2 regions of the Photorhabdus heterorhabditis genome follow, and region 1 is predicted to be linked to the other one. Evidence: predicted binding sites of a transcription regulator. Region 1 holds the regulator's gene; the other holds the start of a gene.

Region 1 (6,176 bases):
TTTTTGATACTCTTTTTCTGCTAGTTCAAATTCGGTTAATTGAGTTTGGTAAAGCTGATAAGCAGATTGGTTCTGTTGCACAAATGCTTCAAGTGCTGGTTTATCTAACGGAGAAATTTCAGTTTGTAATATTTCACAAGTTTGTTGCCATTGTTGAGTCAATGAATTCAGTTGTAGTTCAGCATCTGCAATTTCTTGCAAAATATGGTTGTATTGTTGTTGTTGAAATTCTTTTTTATTGACCAACGATATTTTGGTTGTTTGCAATTCTTCAGATTGCTGACGTAAATCTTTTAGCCGTTGTTCTGATTTTGGCAATTCAATATTTTGATAAGCTTGAATAGCTGGATGATGTTCAGAGCCGCAAAGAGGGCAAGGGTCGCCTTCCTTAAGTTGTACTCGTTCTTTTTCCAGACTGACAATCTTTTGTTCTAATTGAATACGTTGAGAAAGATCTTCCAGATGTTGCTGTTTTTCTGAAAGTTGTTTATCAGCAACTTCCATTTGTATAGGAAGTTCTTTTAATAATTTTTCTGGTTGTTGTAAGCGAATATTGTTACTGGCAATAGTTGTTTGTAATTGCAGGATCTGAGGGGACAATACCTCCAATTTGTGTTGTAGAGTCAGCTGTTGCTGATATTCAATGAATTGTTTTTTTAATTTTTCCTGTGAATATTGCTTTTGCAGATTAAAGAATTGCTGCTCTGCTTGTTCAAATGCCAGTTTCAGCGGTTGGCTATTTTCAATCTGTTGTTTTAAATCTTTTTGTTGCTTATTCAGACTATCATTGAATTGTGTTAGCTCAGTCGTGAGTTTATCTGTCTTTTGGGTCCGCTGATTAATCTGTTGTTGCTGGTCTTGCCACCAGGAGAATTGGTGTTGCCAAAAAGTAATTTTTTCACCGAAATATTGATGATGAGGTTGCTGCTCAAAATAATTTTCCAATTGTTTTCTTTGGCTGGTTAATGACTGAGCATGTTGGTTTGCCACGTTGTATTGCTGATTAGTATTTTCAAACTCTGCTTTTTGTTCATTGATGTGTTGTTGAGTAAGATTAAGATCTTTAATCTGAATATCAATTTGATGATCCAATGGAATCACTTGCTCTGATATCAGTTTTTCTTGCTGTTGCCGGTATTGTTGATGTGTTCTTTGGGCCGACTCTGAATCAGTTACTTTGTGCTGTATTGGTGTGAGAGTTTGCTGTTGTTGATGAAGTTGCTGATGCATATCTGCCAACTGTTTACTGATTCTCTGGTATTCAGATTGAGTTCGATTCTTGCCCTCCAGTAATGGGCGAAGTATTTCTGCTGGTTCACTGCTAGCCAGTTTTTGTAGTTGTGGTTCTGCGTGGGTAAGTGCTTTTTCTGCTTGTTGTAAAGCCGCATGATTTTCAGTAGCAAATTGCTGGAGTTCTTCTTCACGAATCAGCCATTGTTGCGAATGTTGCAGTGTTTTTATCTGCTGATTCAGCTGTGATTCAGAATGTATGAGTTGTTGCTGTTGTTCCAGATATTGTTGATATTGTTCTTCTGTTAGTAAATCAATGGCAGATGCTTTGGCTTGCAAAATCCCCAGCTCTGATTGTGCTTCTTTGTATTGCTGGTAAATTTGCTGAGATAAAATACTGTAAATTTCAGTACCGGTTAATTCTTCCAATAAATCAGCCCGTTCATTCGCTTTAGCATTGAGGAATGCGGCAAAGTCGCCTTGGGATAACAACATGGATTTGGTGAAACGGCCATAATCCAATCCGGTAATTTCAGTGACTTTCTCTTCCTTATCCTGAACTTTATCAGCCAAGATTTTGCCGTCCTCTTTGCATGCGAGTTCGACTTTGGGCGTTTGCAGGTTGCCGTCGGGTTGATTACGCGCTCGCCGTTGGCTCCAGAAAGCGCGATAGGCGACGCCTTTCACTTCAAATTCAACCTCAGCCAATGATTCTGCTGTGTGGCGGGTCATCAGTTCATTTTGTGAGGTAGAAATCGTCGTCAGGCGTGGTGTTTTGTGATAAAGCGCAAGACAGATAGCATCCAGTAAGGTGGTTTTACCTGCCCCGGTAGGGCCGGTTATTGCGAATAGACCATTACTGGCAAACGGCTCTGCTGTGAAATCAATTTTCCATTCACCTTGTAATGAATTAATGTTTTTTAGCCGTAGACTCAGGATCTTCATGTCTGTTCCTCCTTGTTTTTATTCTGATATACCCTTTATCTTTCAAGCTGCTGCTTTGTTGGCTGCGCTCCCTTGCCGTCGCGATCCATCTTGCAATCTATTGGGTTATAGATGTCATTCAGTGTTTGTTCGAAAAGAGTGGTCAGACGTTTTTTATGTTCTTCGTCGTTAAGTTCTGTTTGCTCAAGCCTCCGGGCAAAAACTTCGTTAACGCTGAGTTCTGTTAGGGTTTCTCTGTTTTCTTTCGTCAACATATTTTGTCGTTGTGTTTTGGCACGTCGTAGCAGAATGACTTCTACCGGAAGTTCTGCAACCATTGATTGAATTCTTTTCTGGATATCATGGAGGTAATCTTGTGTTGCAACTTCGATATCCAACCAAACAGGTTGCTCACCTTTATAATCATTAAGAGTCTGTAACTGTTGCTCAATTTGTTGCAGGTTGCCTCTAATAAGTTGCATAGGCTGATATTGAGGAACGGGTAAAAGTTTAATGGATTCTAGCTTGCCTTGAGTAAATTCCACTAAACAGAGACTTTTCTCCTGTCCCACTTCATCAAAACTGAGTGGAATGGGGGAACCGCTATAACGAATATGTGCAGATTTAGCGACGATTTGTGGCCGGTGAATATGCCCAAGTGCAATATAGTCTGCCGGCGGGAAAGCGTGCGCTGGGAAGGCATCAAGTGTACCAATATAAATATCCCGGACTGAATCGGTGACAGAGGCGCCAATAGTGGTCAGATGCCCGGTAGCAATGATAGGTAAAGGGATATTTAGTTGATCACGTAATTCACAGGCTTGTCGGTACAGTTGATGATAGTGCTCTGCAATAGCTTCCTGTAATGCCAGCTGTTTTTGTTCGCCTGACTGGCCCGCTTGACTGGTCATAATATCCCTTGGTCGTAGAAAAGGGATTGCACAGAGGATTGCACCGGCATTGCCGTCCTGAGTGTTGAGTATTTTTATCTGTTTTTGTGGATCTTCTTCAGCATTTGCAATAACGGTGGTATTCAGGCAGGAAAGTAGTTCCTTTGATTCATTCAGCGTTGCTACTGAGTCATGATTGCCTCCAAGGATAATTAACTGACAGCCAGTAGGTTGCAGTTCAACAACAAAGCGATTGTACAATTCACGGGCGTAGCTGGGAGGTGAGCCGGTATCAAACACATCTCCGGCAACAATCAATGCATCGACCTGGTAATTTTTAATCTGTTCAACCAGCCAATGCAGAAAATGTTTATGTTCAGCAGCTCGGCTTTTTGTAAAAAAATATTGGCCAAGATGCCAGTCAGAGGTGTGAATAATGCGCATAATTCCCCGCAATTCGTTAAGGTGAAAGATGATTATAACGATTGTAATCTGGATATCATTCTTAAATCTGATTTCGTGAATATATCTCCGAGTCGCTTCTCATTTCATTATGAAAATGACAATTGTTAAATTAATTATTGCGAAACAGATTGCAGGTGAGGGATAACGGAGGCAGGATTTCATAAATTTGTCATAAAACTGACGCATAATACTTTTTAAAATTAAGTAGCGCTTATACCCAATGGATTTCAAGATGCTTCGCGACGGCAAGGGAGTGAATCCCCGGGAGCATAGATAACTATGTGACCGGGGTGAGTGAGTGCAGCCAACAAAGAGGCAACTTGAAAGATAACGGGTATATCTCAATAGATTAACAGGATTGACCATGACAAGACGTATTCTGGTAGTTGAAGATGAAACTCCAATCCGTGAGATGGTTTGTTTTGTATTGGAAAAAAATGGGTATCAGCCGATAGAAGCGGAGGATTACGATTCAGCGCTGGCATGTTTATCTGAACCCTATCCTGATTTGGTATTGCTGGATTGGATGATCCCGGGTGGTTCTGGTTTGCAGATAATAAAGCAAATGAAACGAGATAATCATGTTCGAGATATTCCCGTGATGATGTTGACGGCCCGGGGTGAAGAGGAAGATCGGGTTCGTGGTCTGGATGTCGGGGCAGACGACTATATAACTAAGCCTTTCTCCCCTAAAGAGTTGGTTGCCAGAGTTAAAGCGGTATTACGGCGTATTTCACCCATGATGATGGAAGATATCATTGAAATGGATGGCCTGATTTTGGATGCAATTTCTCATCGGGTGACTAGCCAGGATCAAGTGCTGGATATGGGGCCGACTGAATTTAAATTACTGTACTTTTTTATGACTCATCCTGAACGGGTCTACAGCCGTGAACAGTTGCTCAATTATGTTTGGGGAGCAAATGTTTATGTCGAAGATCGAACTGTCGATGTGCATATTCGTCGTTTACGTAAAGTATTAGAAATCGGTGGTCATGATAAAATGGTCCAGACTGTTCGTGGTACTGGTTATCGTTTTTCTACCCGTTACTAAGTCCGCGCACCGGAGAATCTAATGTGTTAGAACGTTTATCTTGGAAGAAACTGCTTTCAGAACTGTTTCTTTTCTGTTTACCTGCCTTAATTTTATCGATGTTTATTGGGCACTTAGCTTGGTGTTTGTTTGTTTCGGTATTTTTGGTGCTGATATGGCATGGCTATAACTTACTGAAACTTTCGGATTGGTTATGGTTGGATCGCAGTATGTTGCCACCTTCGGGAAGAGGGGGATGGGAGCCTATTTTCTATGGTATTTACCAGATGCAACAACGAAATCGGAAGCGACGCCGTGAACTGGTTCTTTTGATCAAACGTTTTCGCAGTGGGGCTGAGTCATTGCCAGATGCCATTGTTATGATGACAACTGAGGGTAACATTTTCTGGTGTAACCGCTTAGCACAACATTTACTCGGGTTCCGCTGGCCCGAAGACAATGGGCAGCATATTTTTAATTTACTTCGCTATCCTGATTTTAACCGATATATTCTTTCCCGGGATTTTTCACGACCGTTATCGATCGAATTAAATAATGGCTTCACTGTTGAATTCCGAGTTATGCCTTACTCTAAAGGGCAATTATTAATGCTTGCCAGAGATGTGACACAGAAACGAACATTAGAAAATGCCCGCCGTGATTTTTTTGCAAATGTCAGCCATGAAATGCGTACTCCTCTAACTGTATTGCAGGGGTATTTGGAAGTGATGCAGGATCAGGATGTAAGTGGTTCGCTGAATAAGAAAATGTTGAATACCATGCAGGAGCAAGCCCGGAGGCTGGACAGTTTGGTGAAGCAATTATTGCAGTTGTCTAAAATCGAAGTCGCTCCTCAGATTGATATGAATGAAATAGTTGATGTGCCTTTGATGCTTAAGGTATTGCGTCAGGAAGCGACGGCGCTTGGTAATGGATGTTATAAAATTAATTTCGATATTAGTGAAGAATTGAAAGTTTTTGGTAATGAAGAGCAGCTACGCAGTGCGATGTCGAATCTGGTTTATAATGCTATTAACCATACCCCGGAAGGGACTCAGATTGATATCAATTGGAAAAAGAATTCCCATGGCGCTGAGTTTGCAGTGAAAGACAATGGGCAGGGTATCAGTGCTGAACATTTACCTCGTTTAACTGAACGTTTCTATCGGGTAGATAAGGCCCGTTCCAGGCAAACGGGGGGAAGTGGTCTCGGTCTTGCTATTGTTAAACATGCCTTACATCATCACCATTCTCATCTTGAAGTCCTCAGTGAAATAGGACGAGGAACAACCTTCAGTTTTACTTTACCGATAGGACTGATTGTACCGACTAAAATAACCGGTAAAAGAGATAAGGATAGTTTGATTAAAAGTAATAATTAATCTCCGCAATTAATCATTAGCTTATCAGGTCAAAAAAAACACAAATCATATAGTGTGTATTCAATGATAGCTAACAGCAATCACTGAATTTAAAAAAGAGTGTGGTATATAGTTCTGCATTCTGGTTTATCTATTGCCTTCTAGCACTATAAAAGTTTTACTTGTGGGCAGTTGCTGGCGATTCTGTCTATAATAGTTACTATAATTCTGTATTTAACAGATACCAGTGAATATTATTTTGATAATAAATCG
Region 2 (6,176 bases), on a different contig from region 1:
GGTCGGTATGACTCTAAACTGGCTGCAACAGAATTTGTCACCTTACTGTTGTGAGCGTTTATCAACAGAAAGTTTGCAAATTACGTTACCTGATGGACCTCTGGTTGAAGTTTATGAAAAGCCGAAAGCACTGTTTCTGGCTTATATTGTCAGTTGTTGTTTTCGTTTGCAGGGAATCACTTCATTCAAGGAAAAAATAGTTATTAAAGCCAAAGTAAAAGGAATACTTCGGCGAAAGACAGTGAATTATTACTGTTGTCATGGTGCAGAGTTTGGACAGCAGATTATTGATTTACTCAATCAGTATCCATTGATTGGTGAAACGTTAGCAGAGCTGGATTTTCGGCATCTCACATTGAATATTTATCAGGGGCAATGGCAGTTCGAGGTGGAGCATTTTGCTGCTTCTGAGGTTGTTAGTCGGTTACCCGCTAGTCGTCGTTATTTGCGTTTGACAACTAGGCAGCGTTATCTATTACTCAGTACCTTGCTGATGTTTAGCCAGTTAATAGGGAAATTAGATGAAAAAACAGTAAGATATGCATAATTCTTGTTTATTTTAAAATAGAAACCACCGATATTTATTCAGGAATCGGTGGTTATCAAGTCATTGTTGTTCAATATATATTTAATATATGGAAAATAATATCGTCAGGAAAGTTTAAAAGTAATTATAATATCATGAAGTTACCATGTGAAAATTATTTGTTTATTAGAATGACTACGAAGTTATATCGTTAAAAGGCTGTTATAATATTTTAGTGATAAACAGATGTATTGGAAACATGTTAGCTCTCCGTGGGAGCAATTCTCGTTGTAGGTTGGTTGTTCGTAGTTGGAAGCTCCTATTTTATTTTTAGACCTTTGAAGATCGATTTACCTAAAATCAATCCCGTTTCGGAGGAAGTCATTAATGTCTAGAACAGGTGAGGAATATATTGAAAGCCTGCGTGATGGAAGAACTGTTTTTTTAAATGGAGAAAAGATCACAAATCATGTGGATCACCCTGCTTTTCGAAATGCAATCAGGACCGTAGCTTCACTTTATGATTATCAGGCAGAACATGCCGATCGGATGACGTTTGAAATCCCTGGAGGCAAGAACGTCGGTTTAAGTTGGGAGCTTCCTGATACTCGAGAAAAATTGATTGCCAGAGGTGAGGCTGCGTATGCTTGGGCAATGCAGAGTTGTGGTTGGTTAGGCAGAAGTCCGGATCATGTTGCTTCTGCTATGACTGGAATGATCACTCACCTGGAAATATTTGAGGAATATTCTAGGGACAGAGCCGAGGCGTTAAAAAACTACTATTTATATGCCCGTGATAAAGATACTTATTTGACTTTTACATTAGTCAATCCACAAGGTGATCGATCCAAAACGCCCAGTGAGCATGTAAAAAACGTATTTCATACTCTTCGTGTACTGGAGGAAAAACCGCAAGGAATCATTGTTCGAGGGGCAAAAATGTTAGGGACAGCCGCTGTCCTTGCAGAAGAGGTTTTTGTTGGTGTGTTCAATCCACTTAAAGAATTTGTGGATGATCAATATGCTCTATCTTTTGCGTTACCTTTGAATACTAAAGGGATAAAAATTCTTTCTAGAAAGTCCTATGAAATAGGAAGCAATAAATTTGATTCCCCTTTATCGCATCAATTTGATGAAAATGATTCTGTAGTTTATTTCGACGATGTCCTCGTGCCGTGGGAAAGAGTTTTTATTTATAAAAATACAGGTATGTGTCGCAGACAATTTCAGGCAACTGCTGCTGATGTTTTAATGGATGTTCAGGGCATGGCCCGATATGCCGTTAAGCTACATTTCTTATCGGGTTTGGCTCATCAGCTTACCGAAGCTATAAGCACCAATGAATTCCCTGCTGTTCGAGAGTCACTAGCTGAGCTGGCTTGCTATGCCACTAACATGGAAGGGCTATTTCGTGGTTTGCTTCACAACCCTGATCGACATAATGAGTACTATATTCCTAATCGATTACAACTATATGGTTGCCAGGTTGTTTTGCAGTCAATTTATCCAAAAGTGATAGAAAACATCAGAACACTTTCTGGTGGTGGTGTGATTATGTTGCCATCCAACTATGCTGACTTAAAAAATCCAGAAATCCGTGACTTAATAGAAAAAACGCAATATTCAACCTTACTTGAACCCATTGAACGCGTGAAGTTACTGAAATTAGTTTGGGATGCCATTGGCTCTGAGTTTGCATCACGTCATACTCAATATGAAATGTTCTATTCAGGGACGCATTTTCTTGCTTTGTCTCGTGTTTATGAACAATATGATTGGGATTTTGCTAAGAGTATGAGTAGAGGGATTTTAGATTCTATTGATGTGAAATAAATTGTGTATTTAATATAGGGTATAGTTACTCATCTTTAATTTTATCGAATTTGAAGAAACGGGATAGAATATATTCCGTTTCTTTGTTGTTTAATCCATTAAAAGAGGGGTAAGCTCACCAAGCTCATATTAATGTGCTAAGTTCTTCATATGTCCATATATAATTGGTTGTAAAATAATTTATTTTGGATATTTGGGCGCGGTTATATCATTACTAATGAAAGTTAGTATGCAATTAATTTCTCTTGAGGACTTACCCAATAGATTTCAATTTGCAGCGCGGCGGCAAGTGAACGTATCCCCAGGAGCATAGAGAACTCTGTGACCGGGGTGAGTGAGTTCAGCCAACAAAGAGGCAACTTGAAAGATAACAGGTATATATCTCATGGTGTGAGACGTTGTATTACGGAACACAGTCATTAGTAGCAAAGTGGTAAATTAGGTATATTTTTTTCACATAATTGTCACATAGTTTATTTAGTATTCCTTTTAGTAGATAACGATAGTTTTTACTCCGATTGTTTTTAACAAGGAAATCTAAATGTCTAAAAAACATACAAAAAATTTGATCGCAGTTATGATTTCAGCCTTAATTTCAGGAGTCAGCCTGCCAGTGTTGGCAGAGAGTACTCAGAAGGTTAATCAAATTATGGCGGAAGATCGTGCAGTAAAAGGCAATATTACTGAATTTGGTGGTGCTCGTCGTATGACTCACAATCAGGTTGAGGCATTGAAGGCGGCAATTAATAACCATAAAGCTAGAAATGTTATTTTGTTTATTGGTGATGGGATGGGTGATTCTGAAATTACTATTGCCCGTAACTATGCAGAAGGTGCTGGTGGATTTTTCAAAGGCATTGATGCTTTGCCATTTACTGGACAATATACACACTATTCTCTCGATAAAAAGACCCATAAACCTAACTATGTGACTGATTCTGCCGCTTCTGCTACAGCTTGGGCTACTGGCGTAAAAACCTATAATGGGGCATTGGGCATTGATGTATTTGGTAAAGATCACCAAACCTTGCTTGAGCTAGCAAAAGCGAATGGTAAAGGGACCGGCAACGTCACAACGGCCAGAGTGCAGGATGCTACACCAGCTGCACAATATGCGCATGTGACCAACCGCTATTGTTCTGGTCCGAAAGAGACGGCAGAAGAATGTCCGACGAATGCGTTGGAAAATGGGGGACGAGGTTCTATCACCGAACAGCTGTTAGTGGCTCGTGCTGATGTAACATTAGGTGGTGGTGCTAAGATTTTCACCCAGAAATCGGTTGCTGGAGATGGAAAAGGTAAAACGCTGGAAGAGCAGGTACAAGAACAGGGCTACCAGCTGGTAAGAGATGCTAAGTCACTGGCATCAATTACCGAAGCAAATCAGAAAAAACCGCTATTGGGTCTGTTCCATGAAGGCAATATGGATATTGCTTGGGAAGGGCCTAAAGCGGTTTATCACGGTAATATTGATAACCCTCCGGTGAGCTGTAAAGTGAATTCCAAACGGAATCCTGATGCGCCAACTTTGGCACAGATGACAGCGAAAGCTATCGATCTGTTGAAAGAAAATAAGAATGGTTTCTTCTTGCAAGTAGAAAGTGCGTCTATTGATAAGCAGGATCACAAAGCTAACCCTTGTGGGCAGATTGGTGAAACGGTTGTATTGGATGAAGCGGTTCAAGTTGGCCTGAAATATGCGCGTGAACACGGTGATACATTAGTGATTGTCACGGCTGATCATGCTCACTCTAGCCAGATTATTGAAGCGAATGTGAAGTCTCCAGGACTAACTCAAGCATTGATTACCAAAGATGGTTCTGTAATGGCAGTGAGTTACAGTAATTCTGAGGGGAAAGAGCAGGAACATACGGGAACTCAGCTCCGTGTTGCCGCTTATGGCCCTCAGGCAGCGAATGTTGTTGGTTTGACCGACCAAACAGATCTCCATTTCACTATACGTAGTGCGATGGAATTAAAGTAATTTTTGCCAGATGATGCATTGAATGGTAAGAATTGAAAGTAAGATTACTTTTAATATTCTGCCCGTTAGTCAGATTTTTTGATTAACGGGCAGACTTGTATACAAAATTTAAATTTAATATTACGGTCACGGTATTCGTCTGGGTATTGTATATCCTTCCATACATGGTTCTGTTATTTAGGCTTGTAACGCCGCGTATGGAGAGAGAATTGGCTAGTTTGATCCGTTTGCGTTTATCAGCAAAATGACACAAATCATGAAGGAAAGTGGAGCACCTCGCCGGCAAGTGAACGCAGCCAACAAAGCGGTAACTTGAAGGATGAAGGGTATAAATCCGATTAAAAAGGTTAACATCATTATGTCAGACATTCGCCTGTATATGCTGCAAACCGGATCTCTCAAATGTAAGGTTCACAATATTAAGATGAATCAGGGGAATGGTGCCGATTATGAAATTCCGGTTCCATTTTTTCTACTCACTCATCCTAAGGGTCATACGCTGATTGATGGCGGTAATGCGGTTGAAACTGCAACCGACCCCGAAGGCTACTGGGGAACTATCACAAAAACCTATTGGCCGATAATGCGTGAAGATGAAGGCTGTGTAGCGCAAGTGAAAAAACTGGGGATTGATCCCGCAGATATCCGCTATGTGGTGCAATCCCATCTTCATCTCGATCACACTGGCGCAATAGGGCGCTTCCCTAATGCGACGCATATTGTACAACGACGTGAATATGAATATGCCTACACACCGGACTGGTTTGCTGTCGGTGGCTACATTCGTAAGGATTTTGATCGTCCGAAGCTGAAATGGGCGTTTCTGGATGGGGAACGCAATGATTTGTTTGATGTCTATGGGGATGGAATTTTAAAAACGGTATTTACTCCGGGGCATTCGCCGGGACATCAATCACTACTGATTACTTTGCCGAACAGTGGCAGCTTGTTGTTAACAATTGATGCTGCTTATACTCTCGATCATTGGGAAGAACGTGCATTGCCTGGGTTTCTCACTTCTACCGTTGAAACTGTGCGTTCGGTGCAAAAGTTACGGCATTTAGCCGAACGTACAGATGCGATTGTGGTAACGGGACATGATCCGGATGCCTGGCCAACATTTCGTAAGGCACCTGAGTATTATGATTAAACCGAGTTCGGCAATATTGGTATTTTGTAAACTAGATTCTGCCACTCAATAAGAGAAAAGGAACATTTCCAAAAATAGCCAGAGAGTGGAAGTGCTATTTAATTCAGAAAGCCTGCTTTAACGCGGGTTCATTGTATGCTTTCAGTGATTAAACAGCCTGAATGCCCACTGAATATTTATCTGATCATTATTTCACGCGGAAATTCAATCAATTCATTTAACTAATTATTTTTGCGATTATTAATTTTTGACAAATAAGAGGTTAATATTAATTTGTTGAAAAGGAATATATTTTCTTTTCATGTAAAGTGAAGCGATAAATGGTGATGCCTTATAATGTTTTGTTTTAATAATGATCACAAAATTGACTCAACAAGGCTTACATTTTTGACATAAGACTGATACTGTTCAATAAAATAATTATAATGTTTATACCTTTCATCCTTCAAGTTGCTGTTTTGTTGGCTGCTTTCACTTACCCCAGTCACATTGTTATCTAGACTCCCGGGGATGTGTTCACTTGCCGCTGCGCTGCAAATTGAAATCTATTGGGTATAGATAATAAATTTCAAAGAAATATTATATAAAGTAAAAAGTTAGCAGTTATTTCTATTGTGAAATCAGTATTGATATGTTGTAGCGTGTTATTGTTTTTTAATAAAAGTATTTGGTGAATATTTCAA

Evidence for each region. Region 1 encodes PhoB, which activates phosphate uptake and scavenging genes when phosphate is short. Its sites were predicted from a motif close to CTGTCATAAAACTGNCNNAT; they were not measured.
Region 2: the regulator PhoB is predicted to act here: its motif matches at 2,810-2,829, upstream of phoA (alkaline phosphatase).

What each region holds. Positions count from the first base shown of each region.
Region 1 is NZ_LJCS01000060.1:12,970-19,145, reverse strand. It holds gene AM629_RS17005 (AAA family ATPase) at 1-2,175, opposite strand, end outside; gene sbcD (exonuclease subunit SbcD) at 2,211-3,488, opposite strand; gene phoB (phosphate regulon transcriptional regulator PhoB) at 3,874-4,563, shown strand; gene phoR (phosphate regulon sensor histidine kinase PhoR) at 4,587-5,924, shown strand.
Region 2 is NZ_LJCS01000101.1:224-6,399, reverse strand. It holds gene AM629_RS19915 (DUF3156 family protein) at 1-547, shown strand, start outside; gene AM629_RS19910 (4-hydroxyphenylacetate 3-hydroxylase family protein) at 914-2,359, shown strand; gene phoA (alkaline phosphatase) at 2,901-4,343, shown strand; gene attM (AttM family quorum-quenching N-acyl homoserine lactonase) at 4,702-5,493, shown strand.